Regions from separate parts of the Pseudomonas sp. NPDC089422 genome, predicted to be linked through region 3. Evidence: predicted binding sites of a transcription regulator. Region 3 holds the regulator's gene; each other region holds the start of a gene.

Region 1 (10,315 bases), on a different contig from region 3:
GTCGCTGTCCAATCGCGTGCTCCTCGAGCAGCGAGTCAATAGCCGCTAACCGCACAAAAGCTGTTAATGTATGCCGCCGCGAAAATCGCCCCATGGGGCTGAGCGGCGACATTGACCTGACTGTCGGCCAGATCCGTTTTGAATAAAGTTCATTCGCCGCCCATGCGTTATGACCCCCGCGAACTCACCGACGAGGAGTTGGTGGCGCGTTCGCATGAGGAGCTGTATCACGTAACCCGCGCCTATGAGGAGCTCATGCGGCGCTACCAGCGGACCCTGTTCAACGTCTGTGCGCGTTATCTGGGGAACGACCGCGACGCTGATGATGTCTGTCAGGAAGTGATGCTGAAGGTGCTGTACGGTCTGAAGAACTTCGAGGGTAAGTCCAAGTTCAAGACCTGGCTCTACAGCATTACCTACAACGAGTGCATTACCCAGTACCGCAAGGAGCGTCGTAAACGCCGGTTGATGGATGCCTTGAGCCTGGACCCTGTAGAAGAGGCGTCCGAAGAGAAGGCTCCGAAACCGGAAGAAAAAGGCGGGCTGGACAAGTGGCTGGTGCATGTGAACCCGATCGATCGGGAAATCCTGGTGCTGCGTTTTGTCGCAGAACTGGAGTTTCAGGAAATCGCCGATATCATGCACATGGGCTTGAGCGCAACGAAAATGCGCTACAAGCGCGCGCTAGACAAGCTTCGTGAGAAATTTGCAGGCCTGGATGAAACTTAGTCCCTTGTAAATATCTCTAACGGATCGGCGAGTTCTGCTAGACTTGCCGTCGAGTTGTCCCCCGGATGTTGGTGGGACTGCTTAACTATCACCAGATGGGGATTTAACGGATGAAATTGAAAAACACCTTGGGCTTGGCCATTGGCTCGCTCGTCGCAGCTACTTCGTTCGGCGTTATGGCTCAAGGCCAGGGCGCAGTCGAAGTCGAAGGCAACGTGACCAAGCAGTACTACGACAGCGAACGTAACTTCAAGAACGACGGCACCAACCCTGGTGTTCGCCTGGGTTACTTCCTGACCGACGACGTATCCCTGGACCTGGGCTACAACGAGACTCACAACGCTCGTGGCGACGACGGCAACAAGGACATCAAAGGTTCCAAGGCCAAGCTGGACGCTACCTACCACTTCGGTACCGTCGGCGACGCTCTGCGTCCGTACGTTTCCGCTGGCTTCGCTCACGAGAGCCTGGGCCAGGCCACTCGTGGCGGCCGTGACCACTCCACCTTCGCCAACGTTGGCGCTGGCGCCAAGTGGTACATCACCGACATGTTCTTCGCCCGTGCCGGCGTTGAAGCCAACTACAACATCGACAGCGGCTACACCGAGTGGGGCCCAAGCGTTGGTGTTGGTCTGAACTTCGGTGGCAGCGGTGGCAAGGTTGCTGCTGCTCCTGCTCCAGTTGCTGAAGTCTGCTCCGACTCCGACAACGACGGCGTTTGCGACAACGTCGACAAGTGCCCAGACACCCCAGCCAACGTTACCGTTGACGCTGATGGCTGCCCGGCTGTTGCCGAAGTCGTTCGCGTTGAGCTGGACGTCAAGTTCGACTTCGACAAGTCGGTCGTCAAGCCAAACAGCTACGGCGACATCAAGAACCTGGCTGACTTCATGAAGCAGTACCCACAGACCACCACCGTGGTTGAAGGTCACACTGACTCCGTCGGTCCAGATGCTTACAACCAGAAACTGTCCGAGCGTCGTGCCAATGCTGTGAAGCAGGTTCTGACCCAGCAGTACGGTGTTGAATCCGGCCGCGTTCAGTCGGTTGGCTACGGCGAAACCCGTCCGGTTGCCGACAACGCCACCGAAGAAGGCCGCGCTATCAACCGTCGCGTTGAAGCTCAGGTAGAAGCCCAGGCCAAGTAATTGGTTTGAAGCTTCAATGAAAAACCCGGCCTCGGCCGGGTTTTTCTTTGCCTGTCATTTGTGCAGGCAGCGCATCACACGGCTTCTGCTACCCATGCCTGCATCACCTGCTCCCCAACCACCTCGCCGATGACCAGAATCGCCGGGCTGCACAGCCCGAATGCCTGGGCATCCTCGACCATCTCTGCCACATTGCTGCGGCACTCCCGCTGCTGCGGTAAAGACGCATTCTCGATCATCGCCACCGGCATCCCTGGCGCCATGTCGCCCTCCAGTAGCCCCCGGCGGATCTGCTCCAGCCGCGCCACGCCCATGTACACCACCAGGGTCGTGCCACCCTGCGCAAGTGCCGCCCAGTTCAGCTCGCTGTCATCCTGGGTATGCGCTGTCACCAGCGTCACCCCGCGGCTGATCCCGCGGGAGGTCAGCGAGATCCCGCACTGGGTCGCACCGGCCAGGCCTGCGGTAATACCGTTGACCAACTCCACTTCGATGCCATGGCCTTGCAACCACGCTGCTTCTTCGCCGCCACGGCCAAAAATGCACGGGTCTCCGCCCTTGAGGCGCACTACGCAACGACCCTGCCGTGCATGACGCAGCATCAGGCGCTGGATGAAGGACTGGGGTGTGGAACGACAGCCGCCGCGCTTGCCCACGGCAATCACCCTGGCCTGCGGGCAATGCACCAGCACCTGCGGATTCACCAGGTCGTCGATCATCACCACGTCGGCCATTTGCAGTGCACGCACGGCCTTGAGGGTGAGCAGTTCAGGGTCGCCAGGGCCAGCGCCGACCAGCCAGACTTTTGCATTCATCAGTGTTTCCTCATCGGCAGGGCGCGTTCAGCCCTTGAGCAGGGCGAACAGCAGTATCAGGTTGAACAGCAGGGACAGCAGGGCCAGGGTGCGCCAGACCTTCAGCGGTTCACGCTCCAGCAATGGACGGGGGCGGCTGAGCAGTTCCTGGCGGTCACCGCGTTCGAGCAACAGCAACCATTGCTCGGCGGTCTCAAAGCGTTGCGCCGGGTCCGCCGCCACGGCTTGCAGCAGGTTGTGCTGCAGCCATTCAGGCAGGTCGGGTCGGTAGCGGGAGGGATTGACGGGCTGGCCATAGCGCGGGCGCTGGAAGGCCTCGATCTCCCCGTAAGGGTAATGCCCGGTCAGCAAGCGATAGAGCGTGACGCCGACGGCGTACAAGTCCTGGCGCGGGCTTGGTGGTTGGCCTTCGAAGGCTTCCGGGGCGATGTACGATGGCGTGCCGGGCAGCTCGTGCAGTGGGTCCTGGGACAGGCCCGGGCAGTACGCCAGGCCGAAGTCCAGCAGGCGCACCTGGCCGTCATCGCCCAGGTGCAGGTTTTCCGGTTTGATATCGCGGTGCAGCAGGTTGCGCCGGTGTAGCACGCCGACGGCCTGCAGCAGCTGGCGGGCGATTTCCAGCCACTGTGCCAGCGTTAAGGGGCCCTGTTCGTCAAGGTGCGTGGCGAGGGTCTTGCCGCTATGTTCGCGCATCACGTAATACAGGTGCTGGCGCTGGCTCGCGGGATGCAGTTCGGGGAAGTGACGGCCAGCGACCCGGCGCAGGTACCATTCTTCCAGCAGCAGGCCCTGGGCGGCACCGGGTTCCTGTTCGCGCTCGCCGGGCAGGGTTTTCAGCAGCCATGGTTGGCCCTGGGTATCGCGTACCCGGTAGAGCAGCGACTGGCGGCTGTGTGCCAGGCGCGTCTCGACCTGCCAGCCATCGAGCGCCTGGCCCTCGCGCAGCGGCCCAGGCAATGGCCATTGCTGCAGTTGCACCAGGGTGTCGCCGAGGTTGGCCGTGCCCAGTTGCTCGACCCGCACCAGCAAGGCGCTGGCGTTGTCCTGGCTGCCGTTGTGATGGGCACTGGCAACCAGGGTGTCGGCGGCCGACTGCAAGTCGGGCTGCTCGCGCAGCACGGCCTGGATGTGTTGGTCGCCGAGACTGGCCCAGACGCCGTCGCTGAGCAGCAGGTAGCACTCGCCAGCGTGCAGTTCGCCGTCCAGGTAGTCGACCAGCAGGTGCTGGTCCAGGCCCAGGGCGCGCTTGAGCACGTGTTGCATGCCGGGCTGGTCCCAGACGTGGTCTTCGCTCAGGCATTGCAGGCGGCCAGCGTGCCAGCGATAGGCCCGGCAATCACCCACGTGCGCCAGGGTGAAGCGGCGCCCGCGCAGCACCAGGGCGCTCAGTGTGGTCAGCAGCGGCTGGCTGCCTTGGGCGCGCAACCAGCGGTTCTGTGCCAGCAGCAGGCGGTCCAGGGCCTGGGCCACGCCCCAGGTGGCAGGCGTGGCATAGTAGTCCATGGCCAGCGCCTGCAGGCTGGCGCGGGCTGCCAGGCCGCCGTCGGCGCACTGGCTGACGCCATCGGCGAGGGCAAACAGGTAGCCCTTGCTGGCGGCCAGTTCCGGGGCTGGCGTGACCAGGCGCAGGGCGTCCTGGTTCTCCGCGCGTGGCCCGGTGGCGCTGGCCTGGGCGAAGCTGAGCAGCAGGCTCATCGGCGTGCCTCAGACCCGTGCAGCGGTAACCGCTGCCGAGCCCCAGGTGGTGCGCCAGCGTTGCTTGACCCCGTGCAGGCCGAACCAGGCGATCAAGCCGAGGCTGGCGAACAGCCACAGGCCCAGCTGATAGTCGCCGGTGTGCTGTTTGATGGCGCCGAGCCCTGCCGCCAGCAGGAAGCCGCCGATGCCACCGGCCATGCCGATCAGCCCGGTCATTACGCCGATCTCCTGGCGAAAGCGTTGTGGCACCAGCTGGAACACCGCGCCATTGCCGGCGCCGAGGCCGAGCATCGCGCTGACGAACAGTGCCAGGGCGGCGGCTGCGCTCGGCAGGTTGAAGCCGACGGCTGCGATGCAGATGGCGGCCACGCTGTACATGCCGAGCAGCGTGCGGATGCCGCCGAAGCGGTCGGCCAGGGCGCCCCCCAGCGGGCGCATCAGGCTGCCGGCGAATACGCAGGCGGCGGTGTAGTAGCCGGCGGTGACCGGGCTCAGGGCGTACTGGTCGCTGAAGTAGCCGGGCAGGGCACTGGCCAGGCCGATGAAACCGCCGAAGGTGACGCTGTAGAAGAACATGAACCACCAGCTGTCACGGTCGCCCAGCGCCTTGAGGTAGTCGGCTGCCGCCTTGGGCTTGGGCCGCTGCGGGGCATTGCGGGCAAGCAGGGCGAACAGCGCCAGGGTCAGCAACAGCGGGAGCACGGCAAAGCCGAACACATTGTTCCAGCCAAACCCGGCGGCCAGTACCGGAGCCAGCAGGGCGGCGAACACGGTGCCGGAGTTGCCCGCACCCGCGATGCCCATGGCCTTGCCCTGGTGCTGCGGCGGATACCACTGCGAGGCGAGCGGCAGCGACACGGCGAACGAAGCACCGGCAACACCGAGGAATACGCCCAGCAGCAGGGCTTGCTCATAGGTGTGCACGCCCAGATGCCAGGCGCAGGTCAGGGCGACGATGACGATCACCTGGCCGATCAGGCCAGCGGTCTTCGGCGACAGGCGATCGACCAGCACGCCCATGACGAAGCGCAGCACCGCACCGGCAAGGATCGGCGTAGCCACCATCAGGCCGCGCTGCTGGGCACTCAGTTGCAGGTCGGCGGCGATCTGCACCGCCAGCGGGCCAAGCAGGTACCAGACCATGAAGCTCAGGTCGAAATACAGAAACGCGGCGAACAGCGTGGGCACATGCCCGGATTTCCAGAAGCTGGTACTCATCGAACACCTCACTCGGCAATGCAACGGAAACGAAAAAGACGCCGCTACCCGGTCCACTGGCGTGGAGGGGAGAGCGACGTCTTTGTCGGGAGTTTTATGAGGCAACCGCCGTTGGCTACCGGTGAAATGTATTCAGCAAAAGCTGGGCCAATTCTGTACCCCTGGCCGGAACGCTCCTACAACAGCTCGCAATTTCAGTGTTAGCCCAGCATTTCATGCATGGCGATGATCTGCTCGGCCACCTGGATGAGCTTCTGCTGCCGGCTCATGGCCTGCCGACGCATCAGGGTGTAGGCCTGTTCCTCGTTGCAGTCTTTCATCTTCATCAACAACCCCTTGGCCTGCTCGATGCGCTTGCGCTCGGCCAGTTGCTGGTCGCGGGCCAACAGCTGGGCCTTGAGCGCCTGGTCGCTCTCGAAGCGCGCCATGGCGACATCGAGAATGGGCTGCAGCCGCGCCGCATGGATGCCTTCGACGATGTAGGCGCTGACCCCCGCCTGGATCGCCTGGCGCATCACCGCCGGGTCGTGCTCGTCGGTGAAGAGCACGATGGGCCGTGGCTGGTCGCGACTGACCAGTACCACCTGCTCCATCACGTCACGGTCGGGTGAGTCGGTATCGATCAGCACCACGTCCGGACGCACCGTTTCGACGCAGGCTGGCAGGTCGATGGTCAGGTCTGGCGCCTCGATCACTTCGAATCCGGCTTCGCGCAGTGCGGCCTTGAGGCGGCCAACCTTCTTCTGGGTATCGTCGATCAGCAGGATGCGCAACATGGTGATGGCCCTCACAGACCGACGTGGGCATCGGGCGCAGGGCCCAGGGCGTGCAGGCGGAAGCTGCGGGCGTAGGCATGTGGGTTCGTGCCGTCCCAGCGCGTGCCGTCGATCAGTAGGCTGCTGCGCATGGCTGACCCGGGGCAGGGTACGCCGAGTGCGTCGGCGGCCTCGCGGTACAGCGTCAATTGCTGCACCTGGCGAGCAACGCCGAGGTAGTCGGGGTCGTCACGCAGCAGGCCCCAACGGCGGAACTGGGTCATGAACCACATGCCGTCCGACAGGTAAGGCAGGTTGGCGCGGCCCTGGTCGTACAGGCGCAGGGCGTGCCGGTCGTGCCAGGCGTTACCCAGGCCGTCCTGGTAGTCGCCCAGCAGGCGCGGCTCGACGTTCTCGATCGGCGTGTCGAGGTAGGCGCTACCACTGAGCAGTTGCGCGGTGCTGCGCAGGTTTTCCGGGCTCTGTTCGATGAACCGGCTGGCAGCGAGTACCGCCTTGACCAGTGCACGTGCGCTATTGGGGTTGTGCTCGGCGAAGGCGCGGGTGCAGGCCAGTACCTTCTCCGGGTGGTCGGGCCAGATCGACTGGCTGGTGGCCAGGGTAAAGCCCTGGCCCTGGCTGACGGCGGCAGCGGCCCAAGGCTCGCCAACGCAGAAACCGTCGATGCGCCCGGCCTGGATATGCGCCGCCATCTGTGCCGGTGGCACCACCACGCTGGTGACGTCATGCAGCGGGTGGATGCCCTGGCTGGCCAGCCAGTAATACAGCCACATGGCATGGGTGCCGGTAGGGAAGGTCTGGGCGAAGGTCAGCCGTGCGCCATGCTGGTGCACCTGTTGTGCCAGTGCCTCAGGGCTGGTCACGCCCTTGCGCTGCAGGGCCGGCGACAGGTTGATGGCCTGGGCATTCTGGTTCAGCCCCATGAGCACCGCCAGGTCGTTCGCCGGCACACCACCGATCCCCAGGTGCACGGCGTAGACCAGGCCATAGAGACAATGGACGGCGTCCAGCTCGCCGCTGGCCAGCTTGTCGCGCAGGCCGGCCCAGGAGCCCTGGCGCTTGAGGTTGAGGGTCAGGCCGTGTTGCTGGGCGAAGCCCTGGGTGGCGGCGACCACCACCGAGGCGCAATCGGTCAGGGCCATGTAGCCGATGTTGAGGCTGGGTTTTTCCGGCGCATCGCTGCCGTTTACCCAGGCTAGAGGTGCTGTATTCACGAAGGTCCTCGGCCGAACTGAACAGGCTGTAGGCAAAGGAAGTAGCAACCCATGTGCCAAGCCCCTGTCATGCCGGGCGCGCGCTGGCTATAATCGCTGGCTCACTCACCCCGAGCCTTGCCCGCCCATGTATACCCTGGCCCGCCAGCTGCTGTTCAAGCTTTCCCCGGAAACCTCCCATGACCTGTCCCTGGACCTGATCGGCGCCGGTGGCCGGCTTGGGCTCAACGGTGTGCTGTGCAAACAGCCGGCCGCGTTGCCGGTGACCGTGATGGGCTTGAACTTCGCCAACCCGGTGGGGCTGGCGGCGGGCCTGGACAAGAACGGCGCGGCCATCGACGGCTTTGCCCAGCTGGGCTTCGGCTTCGTCGAGATCGGCACCGTGACCCCGCGTCCGCAGCCGGGCAACCCCAAGCCACGGTTGTTCCGCCTGCCGCAGGCGACGGCGATCATCAACCGCATGGGCTTCAACAACCTGGGCGTTGATCACCTGCTCGAGCGCGTGCGTGCTTCGCGCTACGACGGTGTGTTGGGCATCAACATCGGCAAGAACTTCGATACCCCGGTCGAGCGTGCGGTAGACGACTACCTGATCTGCCTGAACAAGGTCTACGGCGAAGCCAGCTATATCACCGTCAACGTCAGTTCGCCGAACACTCCGGGCCTGCGCAGCCTGCAGTTCGGCGACTCGCTCAAGCAGCTGCTCGATGCCCTGGCCGAACGCCGTGAGCAGCTGGCCACCGAACATGGCAAGCGCGTACCGCTGGCGATCAAGATCGCGCCGGACATGAGCGACGAGGAAACCGCACTGGTGGCCTCGGCGCTGATGGCGTCGGGAATGGATGCGGTAATTGCCACCAACACCACCCTGGGCCGCGAGGGTGTCGAAGGGCTGGAGCATGGTGGCGAGGCCGGCGGCCTGTCGGGAGCGCCAGTGCTGGAGAAGAGCACCCATATCGTCAAGGTGCTGGCGGGTGAGCTGGGTGGCAAGCTGCCGATCATCGCCGCCGGTGGCATTACCGAAGGCCGTCATGCGGCAGAGAAGATCGCTGCCGGGGCGAGCCTCGTGCAGATCTACTCCGGCTTCATCTACAAGGGGCCGGCGCTGATCCGTGAAGCGGTGGATGCGATCGCGGCAATGCCCAAGGCCTGAAGGCGGGCATAAAAAAGGGCCCCTTCAAGGGGCCCCTGGGCCGAAGCCCGCCGCCCGGATAGGGCGCGCATGGTAACTCGAATTCAGTGTCGTCCTCGTTCAGCCAACGGCGTGATTTTCGTTGAGTCTATGGATGCCAGCGGTGCCAGTCATTCCGTCCCAGTTATCACCGCGACCTTCGCGCCAGCCGTTGATCCAGGCTTGGCGAACTGAAGGAAGAGTAAAGGGGCAAAGTTCGCGGGATTTGCCGGTGACCCCGTATTGGTAGCCACGTGAATATGCTCTTTCCAACGGATCACGCTTAAGTCTTCTCATAGGGTGTTGCCCTCACTTGTTGACTGTAATGTCCCGTCGGCCTCTCCGAGGCCGGGCAGAGTCTTTCTGCCGGTTTTGCGCTCGCTGCCGGCGTGGCGAGCTGAAGGTGCCGCCTCGTTGCGAAGCGGCCTGAGACCAGTTCTATCGAATGCAGGTCACCGTGTGAATGATCGATTTGTCATAAGCACGTAACCTTTCCAAGGGTGAGGGGATAAGTAAATAAATGCGACTCAACCTTGTTTGGCGTTGAGCCCGCTGTGATCAGGGTTTGCCGAACCTTGACGTCATTTCGCCAGCGTTGCGGCGGGATGGCAGAAATATCTGGTAATGCGACGAAGGGTCACACGGGCCCCGAAGTCGACGGAAATTATTGGTACTGCCTGATGATCTAAGCTGTTTTTGCCACCTCGCGAGCGGCAGATCGATCAGGCGGCCCGGCCGCCCGGCTGCGATGAAGCAGCGGGGAAGGCCACTCGGACGCTTGCTGGAAGGGCGTTCGGGCAAACATCGGCCAGGCGATGCGTCGCCTCGTCACTTACATAGCCCAAGGCGCTGGAAAACTCATGTCGGACCGTTTCGAACTCTATCTCACCTGCCCCAAAGGCCTGGAAGGCCTGCTTGCCGAAGAGGCCCGAGGCCTCGGCCTCGATGATGTGCGTGAGCACACCTCGGCCATTCGCGGCGCCGCCGACATGGAAACCGCCTACCGCCTGTGCCTCTGGTCGCGCCTGGCCAACCGCGTGTTGCTGGTGCTCAAGCGCTTCTCGATGAAGAACGCCGACGACCTCTACGATGGCGTGCACGCCGTCGACTGGGCCGACCACCTGGCTGCCGACGGTACCCTGGCGGTGGAATTCAGCGGCCATGGCTCGGGCATCGACAACACCCATTTCGGTGCGCTCAAGGTCAAGGACGCGATCGTCGACAAGCTGCGCAACCGTGAGGGCCTGCGCCCGTCGGTGGAGAAGGTCGACCCGGATGTGCGCGTGCACCTGCGCCTGGACCGTGGTGAGGCGATCCTCTCGCTCGACCTGTCCGGCCACAGCCTGCACCAGCGTGGCTACCGCCTGCAGCAAGGCGCCGCGCCACTGAAGGAAAACCTCGCGGCTGCGGTGCTGATCCGCGCCGGCTGGCCGCGCATTGCCGCCGAGGGCGGCGCGCTGGCCGACCCGATGTGCGGTGTCGGTACCTTCCTGGTGGAGGCCGCGATGATCGCCGCCGATATCGCGCCCAACCTCAAACGTGAGCG
Region 2 (10,315 bases), on a different contig from region 3:
AAACATGCACGGCTCCAAACGTGAAGATGACGAGCATTCTACCCCCGAACCCGACCTGCGTTCGAAGGCCTGGCCGCGCATGCTGCTTTCCCTGGCGTTGTTCGGTGTATTGGTGGGCTTGATGATTGGCCGTCTGACTGCCCCCGATGAGCATGTGCTGGAGCAGGTCGAAGTGGTTCAGGATGGTCTGGACCTGTGGTTCAACGAAGAACCCAAGCTGCATGGCGAAAACGTCGAAGGTACCGTGGCGCTGCTGTTCGAGGCCGAAGGCAAGGCGCAGCGCGGTCAGTTGGACTTGCAAGGCAAGCCGGTCGGCTGGCGATTGCAGAAGAGCGACAAGGGGTTGTTGCTGACGGTGATTGCCGCGCGCCCTCTGCACGGCGAATGGGCCGGTGCAGAGGACGCTGGACGTTGGCGGGTGCAGGTGAAGCTGCACGAATAAAAGAGGGGATATCTCGGCCTGCCTGTACCAAGGTCCCCAAAAGGGCTTACAGCGAATTAAAGAGGGGATGGCCCGGCCTGCCTGTACCGAGGTCCCCGAAAGCGGCGTTACTGCGAATAAAAGAGGGGTCACCCGGCCTGCCTGTACCAGGGCCCCCGAAACTGGATATGTATTAGCTATTGCAGGGGGCGTGCCAGTTTTGAAAAGCCCGGAAATATGGGATTTCAGGGCGATTTGGTCGAGTTTTGAGGGGTTTTGTGCCTTCGTGAGGTGCATCGGGCACAGGATCGGTGCATCGGGGCTGAATGGCTGGGGCCGCTTTGCGGCCCTTTCGCGACACAAGGCCGCTCCTACAGGGGATTGCAGTCTTCCTGTAGGAGCGGCCTTGTGTCGCGAAAGGGCTGCGCAGCAGCCCCAGGGATGTTGCAGGTGTACCGCTTAATCAGTGCTCATCACCCTCTTCATCATCCCCGCCATCCACATTCATCCCCAGCTCCTTGATCTTGCGAGTCAGGGTATTGCGCCCCCAGCCCAGCAGCACCGCCGCATCACGGCGGCGCCCGGCGGTGTGCTTGAGCGCGGTCTCGATCATGATCCGTTCGAAACTGGGCACTGCGCTGTCGAGCAGGTTCGACTGCCCGCGCGCCAAGGCCTGGTCAGCCCACTGGCGCAGGGCCTGTTCCCAGTTGGTCACCGGTGCTGCGTCCTGCGGCAGGTTCAGCAGCTCTGGCGGCAGGTCGCCGATCAGCACCTCGCGGCTGGAGGCCATCACGGTGATCCAGCGGCAGGTGTTCTCCAGCTGGCGCACGTTGCCTGGCCACGGCAGGTTGCGGATGAACTCCTCGGTTTCCGGCTTGAGCAGCTTCGGCTCGACGGCCAGCTCCTGGGCGGCACGGCCGAGGAAGTGACGGGCCAGCGACGGGATGTCCTCGCGGCGGTCGGCCAGGCGCGGGATATGGATGCGGATGACGTTGAGGCGGTGGAACAAGTCTTCACGGAACTTGCCGGCCGTCACCAGCGACTCGAGGTTCTGGTGGGTCGCCGCGATGATGCGCACATCGACCTTCACCGGCACGTGGCCGCCAACGCGATAGAACTCGCCATCAGCCAGCACCCGCAGCAGGCGAGTCTGGGTATCGGCGGGCATGTCGCCGATCTCGTCGAGGAACAAGGTACCGCCGTCGGCCTGCTCGAAGCGGCCGCGGCGCAGGTTGGCCGCGCCGGTGAAGGCGCCTTTCTCGTGGCCGAACAGCTCCGACTCCATCAGGTCCTTGGGGATGGCCGCCATGTTCAGGGCGATGAAAGGCGAGGCGGCCCGCGGGCTGTGACGGTGCAGGGCGTGCGCCACCAGTTCCTTGCCGGTACCCGATTCGCCGTTGATCAGCACGGTGATGTTGGAGTGGCTCAGGCGGCCGATCGCGCGGAACACCTCCTGCATCGCCGGCGCTTCACCGATGATTTCCGGGGTGCGGGCCAAGGCCTGCGGCACATCGAGGCCTTGCTGTTCCTGGGCGTGCTGATTGGCACGCTTGACCAGCGACACCGCTTCGTCGACGTCGAATGGCTTGGGCAGGTACTCGAAGGCACCGCCCTGGTAGGACGCCACGGCGCTGTCCAGGTCGGAATGGGCGGTCATGATGATGACCGGCAGGCGCGGATGCTGCTCGCGGATCTGCGCCAGCAGGTCGAGGCCGCTGGCACCGGGCATGCGAATGTCGGAAATGATCACATCAGGCTGCTGGCGGGCCAGGCGGCCCATGACGCCATCGGCGCTGTCGAAGCTCTGGGTGGTCATGCCTTCTTGTTGCAGGGCTTTTTCCAGGACCCAGCGGATGGAGCGATCATCATCGACGATCCATACGGTTTCACTTCGGCTCATGAGGCGGTGGCTCCTTGTTCCAGTGGCAGGAAGATCGAGAAGGCGGTGTGCCCTGCGTGGCTTTCACACTCGATCAGGCCCTGGTGCTGGCTGATGATGTTCTGGGTAATGGCCAGGCCGAGCCCGGTACCGTCCGGGCGCCCACTGACCATGGGATAGAAAAGCGTGTCCTGCAGTTCCGCGGGGATGCCCGGGCCGTTGTCGATGATCTCGATACGCGCCGCCAGGCGATGGCGCACATGGCCGATGGTGAACTGGCGCACGGCGCGGCTGCGCAGGGTGATGCGGCCCAGGCGCAGCTCGTTCTGTGAGCTGATTGCCTGCATCGCGTTGCGCACGATGTTCAGTACGGCCTGGATCATCTGCTCGCGGTCGATCAGCACGTCCGGCAGGCTAGGGTCGTAGTCGCGCACCAAGGTGATGCATCCCTGGCTTTCGGCTTCGACCAGGCTGCAGACCCGCTCCAGTACCTCGTGGATGTTGGTCATGGCCAGCGACGGCAGCTTGTTCGAGCCGAGCATGCGGTCGACCAGGTTGCGCAGGCGGTCGGCCTCTTCGATGATCACGTTGGTGTAGTCGCGCAGGCCCTCTTCGGGTAGCTCGCGGGCCAGCAGCTGCGCAGCGCCACGGATACCGCCGAGCGGGTTCTTGATCTCGTGGGCCAGGCCACGCACCAGCATCTTGGTGGTTTCCTGCTTGCTCAGCTGGGCTTCTTCCTTGGTGATGCGCAGCAGGCGATCACGCGGGTGCACTTCCAGCAGCAGCAGGGTATTGCCCTGATGCAGGATCGGCGTCACGGCGTAGTCGACGGTGATGGCCTGGCCGGTCAGCGAGGTCAGTTGCGCTTCACGCTTGGTGAACGGGTGCGCCTGTTCCACGGCCTGGCGCAGCGAGTTGAGCGCCTCGGTCGATTCGGTGAACAGTTCACTGATGAACTGCCCGTGGCTGCGCTGGCCGCTGACGGCCAGGAGCATTTCCGCAGCCGGGTTCATGTATTCCAGGCGCAGCTCGGCATTGAGCAAGAGCGTCGCGGTGGTCAGGTTGTCCAGAAGCAGACGGTGCTGTGCATCGCTGATGGTCATAAGGCGTCGTTGACCTCTTTTGGCGCTTGTCAGGCATGGCACGGCCATGGCCGGGCGCGCGGCGGATCCGCTGATGCCAGTCTCTGTCCAGGAAAATGCAAGAAACAAACCAAGGCTCCGAAAAGAAGCGTAATTGCCTGATAAAGACCTGGAATTGCGCTTATTCGGACCAGATTGCCCTGATTTATCGTTTCAAGTGACCTGTTTTGGGTTGCAGATCGAGGCGCTGGGTGAGCTTATGCACCAATATAGAGCATTGCTGGGCTTAGCGTTCCACGCACAGTTGTGCGGTTGCGCGGACCAGTGCCGTGTGGCGGAGTGGGTCGCTGGCATACCTGGCCAGTGCATCTGTCAGCTGGCGAGGGCAATCGTGCAAGGGTTTGCGGTCCAGATCGGCAAGTTCGAACAGCAATCTTGCCTGGAGCATGTCCAGGCGCGGACGCAGTTCTTTGGCCAGGTCCTGTGCGTGCTGAGGGGGCCGTTGCCCTAGTGCTGTCCAGCGGTCGATCAGGCCGTACTGGACGATCTTGTTGGCTTCGATCTGGTCGGCGAAAAAGGCCGCTGCCCGTTCGCGAGTCAGGCCATAGTCGTGTGCGGCAGCTTGAACCTGCTGCAGGACCTCTCGCTCCCGGGCGGGCGCTTCGACTGGCAGGCCATTGTCCCATTTGTGCACGGCCACCGAGTAGGCCAGGTCCAGGCGCTGCCCGATTGCCGCGAGCAGCGGCTTGAGTTCAGGTTGTGAGGGGGAGCTGCAGCCGAGAAGGGTGACGATGAAGCACAGCAGAAAGGGCATCAGGCGCATGGCAATCTCCTTGTGGTCGGAGATTTGATTGTGGGCAGTCTGGCAGCCCTTGCTTGTAGGAAGCATCTGAAACGGATGGGCGTAAAACAAAAAACGGCCTTCAGATGAAGGCCGTTTTCGGTGATTCAGATTGGCGTCAGGCGCCAATCAGATCAGCAGCTGTAGTACAGCTCGTATTCCAGCGGGTGCACGAAGGTGCGGACCTTGATTTCTTCTTCGCTCTTCAGCTCGATGAAGGCATCGATGAAGTCGTCGGAGAACACGCCGCCCTTGGTCAGGAACGCACGGCCTTTATCCAGCTCTTCCAGAGCCTCTTTCAGGCTGCCGCAAACCTGCGGGATGTCCTTGGCTTCTTCTGGTGGCAGGTCGTACAGGTTCTTGTCGGCAGCATCGCCTGGGTGGATCTTGTTCTGGATGCCGTCCAGGCCAGCCATCAGCAGGGCCGCGAAGGCCAGGTACGGGTTGGCCGATGGGTCCGGGAAGCGTGCTTCGATACGGCGGGCTTTCGGGCTGCCGACGTAAGGAATACGGATCGAGGCGGAACGGTTGCGAGCCGAGTAGGCCAGCATTACCGGGGCTTCGAAGCCTGGAACCAGACGCTTGTACGAGTTGGTCGACGGGTTGGTGAAGCCGTTCAGGGCCTTACCGTGCTTGATGATACCGCCGATGAAGTACAGGGCGGTTTCGGACAGGCCGGCATAGCCTTCACCCGAGAAGGTGTTCTTGCCGTCTTTCCAGATCGACATGTGCACGTGCATGCCCGAGCCGTTGTCGCCGTACAGTGGCTTCGGCATGAAGGTGGCGGTACGGCCGTAAGCGTCGGCAACGTTGTGCACGACGTACTTCAGGGCCTGTACTTCGTCAGCTTTCTTCACCAGGGTGTTGAACTTGACGCCGATTTCGTTCTGGCCGGCAGTCGCCACTTCGTGGTGGTGAACTTCAACGGTCTGGCCCATTTCTTCCAGAGCGTTGCACATGGCGGTACGGATTTCGTGGTCGTGGTCGAACGGCGGAACCGGGAAGTAGCCACCTTTCACGCCTGGACGGTGGCCTTTGTTACCGCCTTCCACGTCAGCGTCAGACATCCACGAGCCTTGCTCGGAGAAGATCTTGAACATCGAGCCGGAGATGTCCGACTTGAACTTCACTTCGTCGAAGATGAAGAACTCTGGCTCTGGGCCGGCGAATACGGTGTCACCGATGCCGGTGCTCTTCAGGTACTCTTCAGCGCGCTTGGCGATCGCACGTGGGTCGCGATCGTAGCCCTGCATGCTCGACGGGTCGACGATGTCGCAGGTGATGATCAGGGTAGGTTCTTCGGTGAACGGGTCCAGAACGGCGGTCTCGTCGACCGGCATCAGGATCATGTCGGACGCTTCGATGCCCTTCCAGCCAGCGATGGAGGAGCCGTCGAACATCTTGCCGACTTCGAAGAAGTCTTCGTCCAGCGCATCACGCGCTGGCATGGTCACGTGGTGCTGAACGCCTTTGGTGTCCGTGAAACGCAGATCAATCCACTTGACGTCATGATCTTTGATGAGTTGAACCGACTTCGACATGTTGTCCTCCGGATGGTCTAGGGCGCGGTGGGCCGCTGCCCTGGAAAAAGGGTGTTGCCGGGCGCGGATAGTCGGCCAAGCTTACCTGCCTCACAAGGGAGCAAATTGCATGCCAGTGCCCGAAAATGGCGAGGCCGAGATAAAAAGGGGCGTTTGCGGGCATTTGGCGGTGGGGTAGGTCGGAAAAATGCACCTTTAAGATGCGAATTTTAGTGGTGGCGCACCAATAGTGTGCGTGTCGTGATTTTTGTGGTGCTCGTGAGATCGAGCGCCGCCCGCGCGGCGCATCGCAGGCAAGCCTGCTCCTACATCTGTTTCGGGCCAGCGTTCATGTAGCCTGCGCGCGCGGCCCCCTCGTGCATGCCTCGATACCGAATGGAACGAACAAAGCGTTCGCGCGCGATGGGGCAGGCGTTACTGGACCGAAACAAATGTAGGAGCAGGCTTGCCTGCGATGCGCCGCGCGGGCGGCGCTCGATCTCCCAGGCGCCACAAATCGCGGCTCTGGCACTTATCTCAAACCTTCTGATCAAAAGTTGGTCAAAACCTGAGCAATTTCCGCTATAATTTGCGCCCCTCATTTTCGGCAGGCCCTGCGCGCGCTGTTAACCCAATGAAACTTATCGTCAAAGTCTTCCCAGAAATCACCATCAAGAGCCGGCCGGTGCGCAAGCGCTTCATCCGCCAGCTCGGCAAGAACATCCGCAACGTGCTCAAGGACCTTGATCCTGAGCTCGCGGTCGATGGTGTCTGGGATAATCTCGAGGTGGTCACCCGCGTCGAAGACGAGAAGGTCCAGCGCGAGATGATCGAGCGCCTCACCTGCACTCCGGGCATCACCCACTTCCTGCAGGTCGAGGAGTACCCGCTGGGCGACTTCGACGACATCGTCGCCAAGTGCAAGCACCACTTCGGCCATCTGCTGGCCGGCAAGCGCTTCTCGGTGCGCTGCAAGCGCGGCGGCCACCACGACTTCACCTCGATGGACGTCGACCGCTACGTCGGCAGCCAGCTGCGCCAGCAGTGCGGCGCCGCCGGTATCGACCTGAAAACGCCTGAAGTCGTGGTGCGCATGGAGATCCGCGACCAGCGCCTGTACGTGATCCACAACCAGCACAACGGCATCGGCGGCTACCCGCTGGGTGCCCTGGAGCAGACCCTGGTGCTGATGTCCGGTGGTTTCGACTCCACCGTGGCGGCCTACCAGATGATGCGCCGCGGCCTGATGACCCACTTCTGCTTCTTCAACCTCGGTGGCCGTGCCCACGAACTGGGCGTGATGGAAGTGGCTCACTACCTGTGGAAAAAGTACGGTAGCAGCCAGCGCGTGCTGTTCATCAGCGTGCCGTTCGAGGAAGTGGTCGGCGAGATCCTCAACAAGGTCGACAACAGCTACATGGGCGTGACTCTCAAGCGCATGATGCTGCGCGGTGCCGCGCACATGGCCGACCGCCTGCAGATCGACGCGCTGGTTACCGGCGAGGCGATCTCCCAGGTCTCCAGCCAGACCCTGCCGAACCTGTCGATCATCGACTCGGCCACCGACAAGCTGGTACTGCGCCCGTTGCTGGCCAGCCACAAGCAGGACATCATCGACCAGGCCACCGAAATCGGCACCGCCGACTTCGCCAAGCACATGCCGGAATATTGCGGCGTGATCTCGGTGAACCCGACCACCCATGCCAAGCGTCACCGCATGGAGCACGAAGAAAAGCAGTTCGACATGGCCGTGCTGGAGCGCGCCCTGGAGCGCGCCAAGTTCATCTCCATCGACCATGTGATCGACGAGCTGGGCAAGGACATCGAAGTCGAGGAAGTGGCCGAGGCGCTGCCAGGCCAGATCGTCATCGACATTCGTCACCCCGATGCCCAGGAAGACGAACCTCTGGCGCTGGAAGGTATCGAAGTCCAGGCCATGCCGTTCTATGCGATCAACAGCAAGTTCAAGCACCTGGACCCTACGCGCCAGTACTTGCTGTATTGCGACAAAGGTGTGATGAGCCGTCTGCACGCACACCACCTGCTCAGTGAGGGACATGCCAATGTGCGTGTTTATCGTCCGACATAAGACGCCAGGGCTGTATGGCGGCAGCATCCGCCATCGCCCTCCCGACCACCGGGCCCGCTGAGCCTCAAACCGTACATATTCGCCGCCTACACTGGCGGCAACCGAATCCTCTGATCGAGATACAGTTGTGATCGAAAATCTGCGTAACATCGCCATCATCGCCCACGTTGACCATGGTAAAACCACCCTGGTCGACAAACTCCTGCGTCAGTCCGGCACTCTGGAGCGTAACGAGCTCAACGACGAGCGCGTCATGGACTCCAACGACCAGGAAAAAGAGCGCGGTATTACCATTCTGGCGAAAAACACCGCCATCAACTGGAACGGCTACCACATCAACATCGTCGACACCCCCGGCCACGCCGACTTCGGTGGCGAGGTTGAGCGTGTAATGTCGATGGTCGACTCCGTGCTGCTGCTGGTCGACGCCCAGGACGGCCCGATGCCGCAAACCCGCTTCGTGACCAAGAAGGCTTTCGAAGCCGGCCTGAAGCCGATCGTCGTGATCAACAAGGTCGACCGTCCGGGCGCTCGTCCTGACTGGGTTCTGGACCAGATCTTCGACCTGTTCGACAACCTCGGTGCCACCGACGAACAGCTGGACTTCAAAGTCGTTTACGCCTCGGCCCTGAACGGCATTGCCGGTCTGGACCACACCGCCATGGGCGAAGACATGACCGCCCTGTACCAGTCGATCGTCGACAACGTACCAGCGCCTTCCGTTGACCGTGACGGCCCGTTCCAGATGCAGATCTCCGCGCTGGACTACAACAGCTTCCTCGGCGTTATCGGTGTTGGCCGTATCGCCCGTGGCCGCGTCAAGCCGAACACCCCGGTTGTCGCCATCGACACCAACGGCAAGAAGCGCAACGGCCGTATCCTCAAGCTGATGGGCCACCACGGCCTGCACCGCGTCGACGTCGAGGAAGCCCAGGCTGGCGACATCGTCTGCATCAGCGGTTTTGACGAGCTGTTCATCTCCGACACCCTGTGCGCCCCGGATGCGGTAGAAGCGATGAAGCCGCTGACCGTTGACGAGCCGACCGTTTCGATGACCTTCCAGGTCAACGACTCGCCGTTCTGCGGTAAAGAAGGCAAGTTCGTCACCAGCCGTAACATCAAGGACCGTCTGGACAAGGAGCTGCTGTACAACGTTGCTCTGCGCGTTCAGGAAACCGATTCCCCTGACAAGTTCAAGGTATCGGGCCGTGGTGAGCTGCACCTGTCCGTTCTGATCGAAACCATGCGCCGTGAAGGCTTCGAGATGGCCGTAGGCCGTCCAGAAGTGATCATCCGCGAAGTCGACGGCGTGAAGCAGGAACCGTTCGAGAACGTCACCATCGACATCCCTGAAGAATCCCAGGGCAAGGTCATGGAAGAGATGGGTCTGCGTAAAGGCGACCTGACCAACATGGTGCCGGATGGCAAGGGCCGTGTTCGCCTGGAGTACAACATTCCAGCCCGTGGTCTGATCGGTTTCCGTAACCAGTTCCTGACCCTGACCAACGGTGCAGGCATCCTGACCTCGATCTTCGATCGCTACGACACCATGAAGTCGGGCCAGATGTCCGGCCGTCTGAACGGTGTTCTGGTTTCGGTCGAGACTGGCAAGGCACTGACCTACTCGCTGGAAACCCTGCAGGCTCGCGGCAAGCTGTTCGTTGAACACGGCCAGGAGATCTACAACGGTCAGATCATCGGCCTGAACAGCCGTGACAACGATCTGGGCGTGAACCCGACCAAAGGCAAGAAGCTCGACAACATGCGTGCTTCGGGCAAGGACGAAGTCATCGCCCTGGTTCCGCCAGTTCGCCACACCCTGGAACAGGCTCTGGAATTCATCCAGGACGACGAGCTGTGCGAAGTGACGCCTAAGTCGATCCGCCTGCGCAAGAAGATCCTGGACGAAGGCGAGCGTACCCGCGCTGCCAAGAAAGCCAAGAACTGAGTTAGCCCAGGCTGAATGAAAACGCCCCCGGTCGAAAGGCCGGGGGCGTTTTTTTTGGACTGGGGGATGCTCAGCGGGTCGTGCCCAGTTCGGCGTCGTCCAGCAGGGCCTTGGCCAGGGCACTTAGGTAGTGCGCGGCCCAGATCATCTTGAGGTTGCAGGTGGGCCACCATGGGTCCGCCACACCATCACAACCAAGGCATGCGCCCGGTGGCCCTCACCCAATCAAAAGGCGATCACCGCCCAACCACCTTCGGCTTGTAAGCACAGTACCCCGGCCGCGGCCCGACCTTGGGGTGGTTGCGGCAGGTATCCGGCCGCTTGTCATAAATGGTGCACAGGCGGCTCTTGCGATCCAGGTACATGCAGTCATCGTTGCTCATCCGGGTCAGGGTGAAGATCCCCGACTTCTGGTTGAAGCGCTCGATGATGCCTTCCTTCTGCAGGCGCTTGGCCACGTTCTTCGGCGGTTCGTCTTTCTCGAACTCGTCGACCACGCCGATGCGGATCAGATCCTTGATCTTCACCTCCACCG
Region 3 (10,315 bases):
CCTGCTCAACCGCCACGTCGCCGACACCGGCGAGCTCGCTACCGCGCCGAACATGGCGCCCAGAACCCATGCCTACGGAATCCATTGATATGCCGCATACCTTGCCTGCACTGCCTTACGCCTACGATGCGCTGGAACCGCACATCGACGCGCAAACCATGGAAATCCACCACACCAGGCACCACCAGACCTACGTCAATGGCCTGAACGCGGCCATCGAGGGCACCGAGTGGGCCGAATGGCCGGTCGAGAAACTGGTCGGTGCGGTCCGGCAGCTGCCTGAGAACCTGCGCGGGCCGGTCACCAACCATGGTGGTGGTCATGCCAACCACAGCCTGTTCTGGACGGTCATGTCGCCGCAGGGTGGGGGGCAACCGCAGGGTGAGCTGGCCAAGGCCATCGACGCCGAGCTGGGTGGTTTCGAGGCGTTCAAGGAGGCCTTCACCAAAGCGGCGCTGACCCGTTTCGGCAGCGGCTGGGCGTGGCTCAGCGTGACCCCGCATAACAAGCTGGTGGTGGAAAGCAGTGGTAACCAGGACAGCCCGCTGATGCATGGCAATACGCCGATCCTCGGCCTGGACGTGTGGGAGCACGCCTATTACCTGAAGTATCAGAACCGTCGCCCGGAATACATTGGCGCCTTCTACAACGTGATCGACTGGGCGGAAGTGGATCGCCGCTATCACGAAGCCCTGAAGTGAGTCGGCCCGGTATGCGCTCTGAGGTGATGTCTGTCAGCAGTGTGCGCCTGTTCCGGTTGGCGCTGGGAACCTTGCTGCTGCTGGCCGGCACAGCGCTGCTGCTGGCTCGCGGCATTGCCTGGCTGGACCTGGAGCCGCGCATGTTGCGTGCCCTGGAGGGCGGTGCATTGTGCGCATTGGGGACGGCGCTGGGCGCAGTACCGGTGCTGGTGATTCGCAATATGCCGGTGGCCTTGGCCGATACCTTGCTGGGCTTCGGGGCGGGGGTGATGTTGGCGGCCACGGCCTTCTCACTGATCATCCCCGGGCTGGATGCCGCCCAGGCCATCGGTTTCAGCCCTTGGGGCGCCGGTGGCCTGATCAGCTTCGGCCTGATGCTCGGCGCCCTGTGCCTGTTCCTGGTTGATCTCAAGGTCTCCGGTGCTTCGCCGGAGGCGCTGGTTGGCAGCGAGAACCAGCCGGTGATCGCTGCAAGGATCTGGTTGTTCGTGATTGCCATCATCGCCCACAACATTCCTGAAGGCATGGCCATCGGTGTGTCTGCCGGCGGTGGTATGGCCGACGCCGACAGCCTGGCCATGGGCATAGCCTTGCAGGATGTGCCTGAGGGGCTGGTGATAGCCCTGGTGCTGGCAGGAGCGGGGATGCCACGGTTCAAGGCGTTCCTGATCGGTGCCGCCTCTGGCCTGGTCGAGCCATTGGCTGCCGTGATCTGTGCCTGGCTGGTGAATATGGCGGAGTTGCTGTTGCCGGTCGGCCTGGCCTGTGCAGCTGGGGCGATGCTGTTGGTGGTGACTCAGGAGATCATTCCCGAGTCGCGCAGCAACGGGAATCACCGCCTGGCCAGCCTTGGGCTGTGCATCGGCTTTTGCCTGATGATGGTGATGGATACGGCAATGTCGTGATTCGCCGTGAGCCTGGCAAGGCCGCTCCTGCAGAGACCAACCGTCTTTTGGGCTACTCGCCTTCGTCGAAGAAGTTGTTGATCAATGCCACCAGCGCTTCCAGCGCATCGCTATCCTGCTCCCCTTCGGTCAGCAAGTGCACCTGGGTGCCTTTGCCCGCCGCCAGCATCATCACCGCCATGATGCTCTTGCCGTCCACCATCTTGTCGGGAGCGCGGCCGACGCGGACCTGGCACGGGTATTTGCCGGCCACGCCGACGAACTTGGCTGCCGCCCGGGCATGCAGCCCCAGCTTGTTGATGATGGTGATTTCGCGGGCGGGCATCGTGCGGTGGATCCTGTGGGCTAGAGGTCGCGGTGGCGAACCTGGACGTTTTTCAGGGATTGCTGCAACAGCTGGCCGAGGCGTTCGGTGATGTAGACCGAGCGGTGGTGGCCCCCTGTGCAGCCAATGGCGATGGTGACATAGGCGCGGTTGCTGGCAGCAAAGCGTGGCAGCCATTTGAGCAGGTAGCCGGAAATATCGTTGAACATTTCTTCGACGTCCGGCTGTGCGGCCAGGTAGTCGATGACCGGTTGCTCCAGGCCGGAATGTTCGCGCAGCTCCGGTTTCCAGTACGGGTTGGGCAGGCAGCGTACATCGAACACCAGGTCGGCATCGACCGGCATCCCGCGCTTGAAGCCGAACGACTCGACCAGAAAGGCAGTACCGGGCTCGGGCTGGTTGAGCAGGCGCAGTTTTATCGTGTCGCGCAGCTGGTAGAGGTTGAGGCTGGTGGTGTCGATCTTCAGGTCGGCAAGGTCGGCAATCGGCCCCAGCAGTTCGCTTTCGACGCGGATTGCTTCGGCCAGCGAGCGGTCGGCGTTGGTCAGCGGGTGACGTCGACGGGTTTCCGAGAAGCGCTTGAGCAGGGTGTCTTCGTCGGCATCGAGAAACAGCACGTCACACTGGATGTGGCGCCCACGGGCCTCCGCCAGCAGTTCGGGGAAGCGCGAAAGGTGGCTGGGCAGGTTGCGCGCATCGATCGATACCGCCACCTTGGGTTGCAGCAGTTCGGTATTGATCAATGCATTTTCCGCCAGCTGCGGCAGCAGCCCGGCGGGCAAGTTGTCGATGCAGTAGAAACCGTTGTCTTCCAGTACGTCGAGGGCGGTGCTCTTGCCGGAGCCGGAGCGGCCGCTGACGATGATCAGGCGCATGTTCAGTGCTCGTTCTGTGCGTCCAGGACAACCTGGAACAGGGCCTCGCTGCTACCGGCGGCACGCAGGCGATCACGGACCTCCTTGCGATCGAGCATGCTGGCGATCTGGCGCAGCAGTTCAAGATGGGCATCGGTGGCCGCCTCTGGCACCAGCAGGACGAACAGCAGATCCACCGGGGCGCCATCGATGGCGTCATAGTCGATCGGCGCATCCAGGTGCAGCAGTGCACTTACCGGGGCAGCGCAGCCTTCAAGTCGGCAGTGGGGAATGGCAATGCCATTGCCAAAGCCGGTCGAGCCCAGTTTTTCGCGAGCGATGAGCTTTTCGAAGACGTCTTGCATCGCAAGCTCGGGTACTTGCTCGGCAATCAGGTTGGCGACCTTTTCCAGGGCGCGCTTCTTGCTGCCGCCCGGCACGTTCACCAGGGAACGGCCGGGGGTCAGGATGGTTTCAAGTCGGATCATGGATGAGAGGGATCAGCGGGCGGCTGCACCTTGCAGCAGGCTTTGCTGTTTTTCCTTGTGTTTTTTCAGTTGGCGGTCGAGCTTGTCGGCCAAGGCGTCGATCGCTGCATACATGTCTTCGTGTTCCGCGTTGGCAACCACTTCACCGCCAGGAATCTGCAGGGTCGCCTCGACCTTCTGCTGCAGCTTCTCGACTTTCATGATGACCTGCACGTTGGTGATCTTGTCGAAGTGACTTTCCACGCGAGCGAGCTTTTCAAGCACATAATCGCGCAGTGGCTGGGTGACTTCTACATGCTGTCCACTGATATTGACTTGCATACAGCTTCTCCTTTGTTGCCCGTGCATAAAGAGGCAGGTATTGCACCTGCCCCACAAACGCTGTGGCACATCCGGGGGCTACATCAGTCGCTTGCGCTCGCTCGACGGTGCGATGCCGAGGGACTCGCGGTACTTGGCGACGGTGCGACGGGCTACCTGGATGCCTTGTGCCTCCAGTAAACCAGCGATCTTGCTGTCACTCAATGGCTTTTTCTGATTTTCCGCAGCAACCAGTTTCTTGATGATCGCGCGGATCGCCGTAGACGAGCATTCTCCGCCTTCGGCAGTGCTGACGTGGCTGGAGAAAAAGTATTTCAGTTCGTAGATACCACGCGGGGTGTGCATGTATTTCTGCGTGGTCACCCGTGAAATGGTCGACTCATGCATGCCCACCGCTTCGGCGATGTCATGCAGGACCAGCGGCTTCATCGCTTCGTCGCCGTGGTCGAGGAAGCCGCGCTGGTGTTCGACGATCTGCGTGGCGACCTTCATCAGCGTTTCGTTGCGGCTTTGCAGGCTCTTGATGAACCAACGTGCCTCTTGCAGCTGGTTGCGCATGAAGGTGTTGTCGGCGCTGGTATCGGCGCGGCGAACGAAGCCGGCGTACTGCGGGTTGACCCGCAGGCGAGGGATCGCCTCCTGGTTCAGCTCGACCAGCCAGCGGTCGCTGTCCTTGCGCACGATCACGTCAGGCACCACGTATTCCGGTTCGCTCGACTCGATCTGCGAACCGGGCCGCGGGTTGAGGCTTTGCACCAGCTCGATCACCTGGCGCAGTTCGTCTTCCTTGAGCTTCATGCGGCGCATCAGCTGGCTGTAGTCGCGGCTGCCGAGCAGGTCGATGAAGTCGGTGACCAGGCGCTTGGCTTCGCTCATCCAGGGCGTGCTGGCAGGCAGTTGACGCAATTGCAGCAGCAGGCACTCGCCCAGGGAGCGGGCGCCGACACCGGCTGGCTCGAACTGCTGGATGCGGTGCAGTACCGCTTCTACCTCGTCGAGTTCGATGTCCAGCTCCGGGTCGAAGCCTGCGCAGATTTCTTCGAGGGCATCTTCCAGGTAGCCCTGGCCGTTGATGCTGTCGATCAGGGTGATGGCGATCAGGCGGTCGGTATCGGACATCGGTGCCAGGTTCAGCTGCCACAGCAAGTGGCTCTGCAGGCTTTCGCCGGCCGATGTGCGAGTGGTGAAGTCCCACTCGTCGTCATCGTTGCTCGGCAGGCTGCTGGCGCTGGTCTGGTAGATATCTTCCCAGGCGGTGTCGACCGGAAGCTCGTTGGGGATTCGCTCGCTCCACTCACCGTCTTCGAGGGTTTCGGCAGTGGTGGTGCTTTCCTGGAAGCTGTTGTCCTGGACTTCGGCGGCCGGCTTGTTCTCGGCGTTGTCCGCCATCGGGTCGCTGTTGTCGAAGTCGTCGCCGTCTTCCTGACGTTCGAGCATCGGATTGGACTCCAGCGCTTCCTGGATTTCCTGCTGGAGGTCCAGGGTGGAGAGCTGAAGTAGGCGGATGGCCTGTTGCAACTGCGGGGTCATCGTCAGTTGCTGGCCCATTTTTAGGACGAGCGATGGTTTCATGGCTGGGGCTTAATACCTTGTTCGCCGGCGCGCATGCGCCATCCACTACACGAGGGCGCCGGAGCGCCAAATTCAAGCAAGTTTTATGCCTCAAATTGTAGCGTTTGCCTAGAGCACTGTAACAACTTAAGCCCCGACCGGGCGTTAATGCCAGTGCTCCAGGCAGGTTCCGGGGGTCAGAGTCGGAACTCGTGCCCCAGGTAGACCTCCTTGACCAGGTCGTTGGCGAGGATGGTCTCGGCGTCGCCTTCGGCGATCAGTCGACCGTCGTTGACGATGTAGGCGGTCTCGCAGATATCCAGGGTTTCACGGACGTTGTGGTCGGTGATCAGTACACCGATACCCTTGGCCTTGAGGTGGTGGATGATCTGCTTGATGTCGCCCACGGAGATCGGGTCGACACCGGCAAACGGTTCGTCCAGCAGGATGAACTTCGGTGCGGTAGCCAGGGCGCGGGCAATTTCGACGCGGCGGCGCTCGCCACCGGAAAGGCTCATGCCGAGGTTGTCGCGGATGTGGCTGATGTGGAATTCCTGCAGCAGGCTTTCCAGTTCCTTGCGCCGGCCTTCGCGGTCGAGGTCCTTGCGGGTCTCGAGAATGGCCATGATGTTGTCGGCCACCGACAGCTTGCGGAAGATCGAGGCTTCCTGCGGCAGGTAGCCGATACCGGCGCGGGCGCGGCCGTGCATGGGCTGGTGGCTGACATCGAGGCTGTCGATCAGTACGCGCCCCTGGTCGGCCTGGACCAGCCCCACGATCATGTAGAAGCAGGTGGTCTTGCCGGCGCCGTTGGGGCCGAGCAAGCCGACGATCTGCCCGCTGTCGATCGACAGGCTGACATCACGCACGACTTGCCGCCCCTTGTAGCTCTTGGCCAGGTGCTGGGCTTTGAGGGTTGCCATTTACTCGGCCTTCTTCTTCGGCTGGATCACCATGTCGATGCGCTGACGTGGTTGAGTCACGTTGCCGCCACGACCGGCGGTCGCAACCTGGGTCTTGGTGTTGTAGATGATCTTCTCGCCTTCGGTGGTGTTGCCTTCATTCTCGACCTTGGCGCGGTCGGTGAGGATCACCGTGTCTTTCTGCGCCTGGTACTGGATGGTCACCGCCCAGCCTTTCATCTTGTCGGGCTTGGCCGTGCTCTGTTGCTGCTCGAAGTAGGCCAGGTTGCCCACCGAGGTCACCACGTCGATGTCGCCATTGGCGGCACGTGTCATGGTCACGGTGTTGCCTTTGATCATCATGGAGCCCTGGGTGATGATCACGTCGCCGGTGTAGGTGGCCACGCCCTGCTTGTCGTCCAGGTGTGCGTTGTCGGCCTGGATGCGGATAGGCTGGTCACGGTCGGTCGGCAGGGCGAAGGCGCTCGCGCTTCCCAGTGCTGCGCTCAGGCTGAGCAAAAGGGGGAGGGTTTTAACGAGCCTCATACTGTCCTCTTACGTTAGAGAGCAAGTCCATCTTGCCTTCTTTCAAATACGCTTTCATTCCTTTACCCGTAGTTGTGCCACCGGCACCGTCGATTCTAACGGCTTGCTCGGTCTGCGCATATTGCTTCTGCGGGAATACGGTCATGCGGGAGCTGGTAACGACGAGTTCACGCTGCTTTTCGTCGATGCGCTGCACGCGGACGTTGTCGATCAGCTCGACTTCGGTGCCATCCGGGTTCACCTCGGCACGTTCGCTCTGCACGTGCCAAGGGTACTCGGTGCCCCGGTACAAGTGCAGGTCGGGCGTGGTCAGCAGGGTGACATCGCTGGCCCTGAGGTGCTCGACCTTGTCGGCGGTCATTTCGTATTGCAGCTTGCCGTCGGGCATGAACTGCACACTGTGCGCGTTGATCGCGTAATAGTCGATGGCACTTTCGTCAACCTGGGCCACCGGCTTTTCGAGGAAGCTCTCGGGGCTGACATTCCAGTAGCCGATTGCCGCCAGCAGGGCGGCAATCACCGCGAGCAGCGCAATATTGCGGGCTTTCTTGCTGAACATGGGCAGCCTTAAAGGTAGTTGGCGTTGGCAGCGTCCAGGGTGTCCTGGGCCTGCATGATCAGTTCGCAGAACTCGCGTGCAGCACCCTCGCCGCCGCGGGCCTGGGTTACGCCGTGGGCATGCTGGCGAACAAACGGCGCGGCATTGGCCACGGCAATACCCAGGCCTACACGGCGGATCACCGGCAGGTCGGGCAGGTCGTCGCCCAGATAGGCGACCTGTTCATAGCTTAGGCCCAGTTCGGCGAGCAGGCCGTCGAGCACGACCAATTTGTCTTCGCGACCCTGGTAAAGGTGAGGGATGCCGAGGTTCTTTGCCCGGCGCTCTACCACTGGGGTCTTGCGTCCGCTGATGATCGCCGTGGTGACGCCCGAGGCCATGAGCATTTTGATGCCTTGGCCATCAAGGGTGTTGAAGGTCTTGAATTCGCTGCCATCTTCGAGAAAGTAGAGGCGGCCATCGGTCAGTACGCCGTCGACATCGAAAACGGCGAGCTTGATCGCCTTGCCGCGTTGCATGAGATCTTGGGTCATCGGTTCGTTCTCCTTTACATCACGCCGGCGCGCAGCAGGTCGTGCATGTTCAGGGCGCCGGTCGGGCGGTCGTCCTTGTCCACGACCACCAGGGCGCTGATCTTGTGGTCTTCCATGATCTTCAGGGCCTCGGCGGCAAGCATCTCGGCGCGAGCAGTCTTGCCATGCACGGTCATTACCTGATCAATCAGCGTGGTGTGCACGTCGATATTGCGGTCCAGGCTGCGGCGCAGGTCGCCGTCGGTGAAGATCCCGGCCAGCTTGCCATCGGCGTCCACGATCACGGTCATGCCCAAGCCTTTGCGGGACATTTCAAGGAGTGCGTCCTTGAGCAGTGTGCCGCGCTGCACCTGAGGCAGCTCGTCACCGGCGTGCATGACGTTCTCGACCTTGAGCAGCAAGCGGCGGCCCAGGGCGCCGCCAGGGTGCGAGAAGGCGAAGTCCTCGGCGGTGAAACCGCGGGCTTCGAGCAGGGCGATGGCCAGCGCGTCACCCAGCACCAATGCGGCAGTGGTGGAGGAGGTCGGGGCGAGGTTCAGCGGGCAGGCTTCCTGGGTGACGCTGGCGTCGAGATTGACCTCGGCGGCCTGCGCCAGGGGCGAGTCCGGATTGCCGGTCAGGCTGATCATCTGGATCCCCAGGCGCTTGATCAGCGGCAGCAGGGTCACGATCTCGGCGGTGCTGCCGGAGTTGGACAGGGCCAGAATGACGTCATCGCGGGTGATCATGCCCATGTCGCCATGGCTGGCTTCAGCCGGATGCACGAAAAATGCCGGCGTGCCGGTGCTGGCCAGGGTGGCGGCGATCTTGTTGCCGATATGCCCCGATTTGCCCATGCCGACCACCACGACCCGACCCTTGCTCGCCAGGATCAGCTCGCAGGCCTTGACGAAATTGGCGTCGATGCGGGCCACCAGGCCTTCTACGGCCTCGAGTTCCAGGCGCAGGGTGCGCTGGGCGGAGTGGATCAGCTCGCTGGATTGGCTCATGTCGAAAAGCAATGCCTGATTAAAAGGCGGCGATTATAGCCGCAATACAAGAAAGCCTCATCCTTTCGATTCCCTCTCGAATGTCATCAAAGCCTGTCGATGGCCTGAACGACCTGTTTCCATACCCTTGGGGACGCGCGGTCAGCGGTGCTATAGTTCGCCGCTATTCGGCCTGCCAGGGGTGTGTGTGCCTTCACGATGAGGGCCGGCGTCCATTAGTGCGAGGCTGCACTAGCAAGGAGTCTAGATGAGTGTGGATAGCGCCTACGCGGTCGAGTTGAAGGGAGTCACCTTCAAGCGCGGTTCGCGCAGCATTTTCAGCAATGTCGACATCCGTATCCCGCGTGGCAAGGTCACCGGGATCATGGGGCCGTCGGGTTGCGGCAAGACCACGCTGCTGCGCCTGATGGGCGCGCAGCTAAGGCCGTCGAGCGGTGAAGTGTGGGTGGCGGGGCAGAACCTGCCGAGCCTTTCGCGCAGCGACCTGTTCGACGCACGCAAGCAGATGGGCGTACTGTTCCAGAGCGGTGCGCTGTTCACCGATCTCGATGTGTTCGAGAACGTCGCTTTTCCTTTGCGCGTGCATACCCAGCTTTCGGACGAAATGATCCGTGACATCGTGTTGATGAAACTGCAGGCGGTCGGCCTGCGCGGTGCCATCGACCTGATGCCGGACGAGCTGTCCGGCGGCATGAAGCGCCGGGTGGCGCTGGCCCGGGCGATTGCCCTGGACCCGCAGATCCTGATGTACGACGAACCGTTCGTCGGCCAGGACCCGATTGCCATGGGTGTGCTCGTGCGCTTGATCCGTCTGCTCAACGATGCCCTGGGCATCACCAGCATCGTGGTCTCTCACGACCTGGCCGAAACCGCCAGTATCGCCGATTACATCTATGTGGTCGGCGATGGCCAGGTGCTGGGCCAGGGTACGCCGGACGAGCTGATGGGCTCGGACAATCCGCGCATTCGCCAGTTCATGAAAGGCGACCCGGACGGCCCGGTGCCATTCCACTTTCCCGCGCCTGACTACCGCGCCGATCTGCTGGGGGCGCGGTAATGCGCAGAAAATCCTTACTCGAACGTATCCGCCTGCTCGGGCGCTCGGCGATCGACGTGCTGGCCGTGCTCGGGCGCTCGTGCCTGTTCCTGTTCCATGCGCTGATCGGCCGTGGCGGCATTGGCGGTGGTTTCCAGCTGCTGACCAAACAGCTGTACTCGGTGGGCGTGCTGTCGCTGGCGATCATTGTCGTTTCCGGCGTGTTCATCGGTATGGTGCTGGCCTTGCAGGGTTACAGCATCCTGACCAAGTACGGTTCCGAACAGGCGGTCGGGCAGATGGTCGCCCTGACCCTGCTGCGTGAGCTTGGCCCGGTGGTCACCGCGCTGCTGTTCGCTGGCCGCGCAGGTTCTGCGCTGACCGCCGAAATCGGCAACATGAAGTCCACCGAGCAGCTGTCGAGCCTGGAAATGATCGGCGTCGACCCGCTCAAGTACATCGTCGCGCCACGCCTGTGGGCCGGCTTCATCTCGCTGCCGCTGCTCGCGCTGATCTTCAGCGTGGTCGGCATCTGGGGTGGTTCATGGGTTGCAGTCGACTGGCTGGGCGTTTACGAAGGCTCGTTCTGGGGCAACATGCAGAAC

Evidence for each region. Region 3 encodes sigma-54, which starts transcription at its own class of promoters, with help from an activator protein. Its sites were predicted from a motif close to ANTGGCATNNANNTTGCTNT; they were not measured.
Region 1: ACIPZ8_RS00065 (CmpA/NrtA family ABC transporter substrate-binding protein) is a predicted target of sigma-54. The motif match lies at 7,640-7,659, and genes of this name have one in related genera.
Region 2: glnA (type I glutamate--ammonia ligase) is a predicted target of sigma-54. The motif match lies at 5,862-5,881, and genes of this name have one in related genera.

Annotation. Positions count from the first base shown of each region.
Region 1 is NZ_JBIVHW010000001.1:4,017-14,331, forward strand. It holds gene ACIPZ8_RS00030 (mechanosensitive ion channel domain-containing protein) at 1-49, shown strand, start outside; gene sigX (RNA polymerase sigma factor SigX) at 163-729, shown strand; gene ACIPZ8_RS00040 (OmpA family protein) at 840-1,877, shown strand; gene cobA (uroporphyrinogen-III C-methyltransferase) at 1,952-2,692, opposite strand; gene ACIPZ8_RS00050 (protein kinase) at 2,720-4,387, opposite strand; gene ACIPZ8_RS00055 (nitrate/nitrite transporter) at 4,397-5,608, opposite strand; gene ACIPZ8_RS00060 (ANTAR domain-containing response regulator) at 5,809-6,384, opposite strand; gene ACIPZ8_RS00065 (CmpA/NrtA family ABC transporter substrate-binding protein) at 6,396-7,598, opposite strand; gene ACIPZ8_RS00070 (quinone-dependent dihydroorotate dehydrogenase) at 7,726-8,751, shown strand; gene rmf (ribosome modulation factor) at 8,851-9,066, opposite strand; gene rlmKL (bifunctional 23S rRNA (guanine(2069)-N(7))-methyltransferase RlmK/23S rRNA (guanine(2445)-N(2))-methyltransferase RlmL) at 9,630-10,315, shown strand, end outside.
Region 2 is NZ_JBIVHW010000002.1:223,846-234,160, forward strand. It holds gene trmL (tRNA (uridine(34)/cytosine(34)/5-carboxymethylaminomethyluridine(34)-2'-O)-methyltransferase TrmL) at 1-6, opposite strand, end outside; gene ACIPZ8_RS04720 (hypothetical protein) at 5-442, shown strand; gene ntrC (nitrogen regulation protein NR(I)) at 885-2,321, opposite strand; gene glnL (nitrogen regulation protein NR(II)) at 2,318-3,403, opposite strand; gene ACIPZ8_RS04735 (chorismate mutase) at 3,669-4,205, opposite strand; gene glnA (type I glutamate--ammonia ligase) at 4,358-5,764, opposite strand; gene thiI (tRNA uracil 4-sulfurtransferase ThiI) at 6,378-7,832, shown strand; gene typA (translational GTPase TypA) at 7,960-9,780, shown strand; partial or broken gene ACIPZ8_RS04755 (DUF3077 domain-containing protein) at 9,851-9,928, opposite strand; gene ACIPZ8_RS04760 (YkgJ family cysteine cluster protein) at 10,017-10,315, opposite strand, start outside.
Region 3 is NZ_JBIVHW010000003.1:328,227-338,541, forward strand. It holds gene ACIPZ8_RS07635 (hypothetical protein) at 1-88, shown strand, start outside; gene ACIPZ8_RS07640 (superoxide dismutase) at 90-701, shown strand; gene ACIPZ8_RS07645 (ZIP family metal transporter) at 713-1,606, shown strand; gene ACIPZ8_RS07650 (HPr family phosphocarrier protein) at 1,659-1,931, opposite strand; gene rapZ (RNase adapter RapZ) at 1,952-2,806, opposite strand; gene ptsN (PTS IIA-like nitrogen regulatory protein PtsN) at 2,809-3,273, opposite strand; gene hpf (ribosome hibernation-promoting factor, HPF/YfiA family) at 3,286-3,594, opposite strand; gene ACIPZ8_RS07670 (RNA polymerase factor sigma-54) at 3,673-5,166, opposite strand; gene lptB (LPS export ABC transporter ATP-binding protein) at 5,343-6,068, opposite strand; gene lptA (lipopolysaccharide transport periplasmic protein LptA) at 6,069-6,593, opposite strand; gene lptC (LPS export ABC transporter periplasmic protein LptC) at 6,580-7,152, opposite strand; gene ACIPZ8_RS07690 (KdsC family phosphatase) at 7,161-7,685, opposite strand; gene ACIPZ8_RS07695 (KpsF/GutQ family sugar-phosphate isomerase) at 7,700-8,674, opposite strand; gene ACIPZ8_RS07700 (ATP-binding cassette domain-containing protein) at 8,922-9,731, shown strand; gene mlaE (lipid asymmetry maintenance ABC transporter permease subunit MlaE) at 9,731-10,315, shown strand, end outside.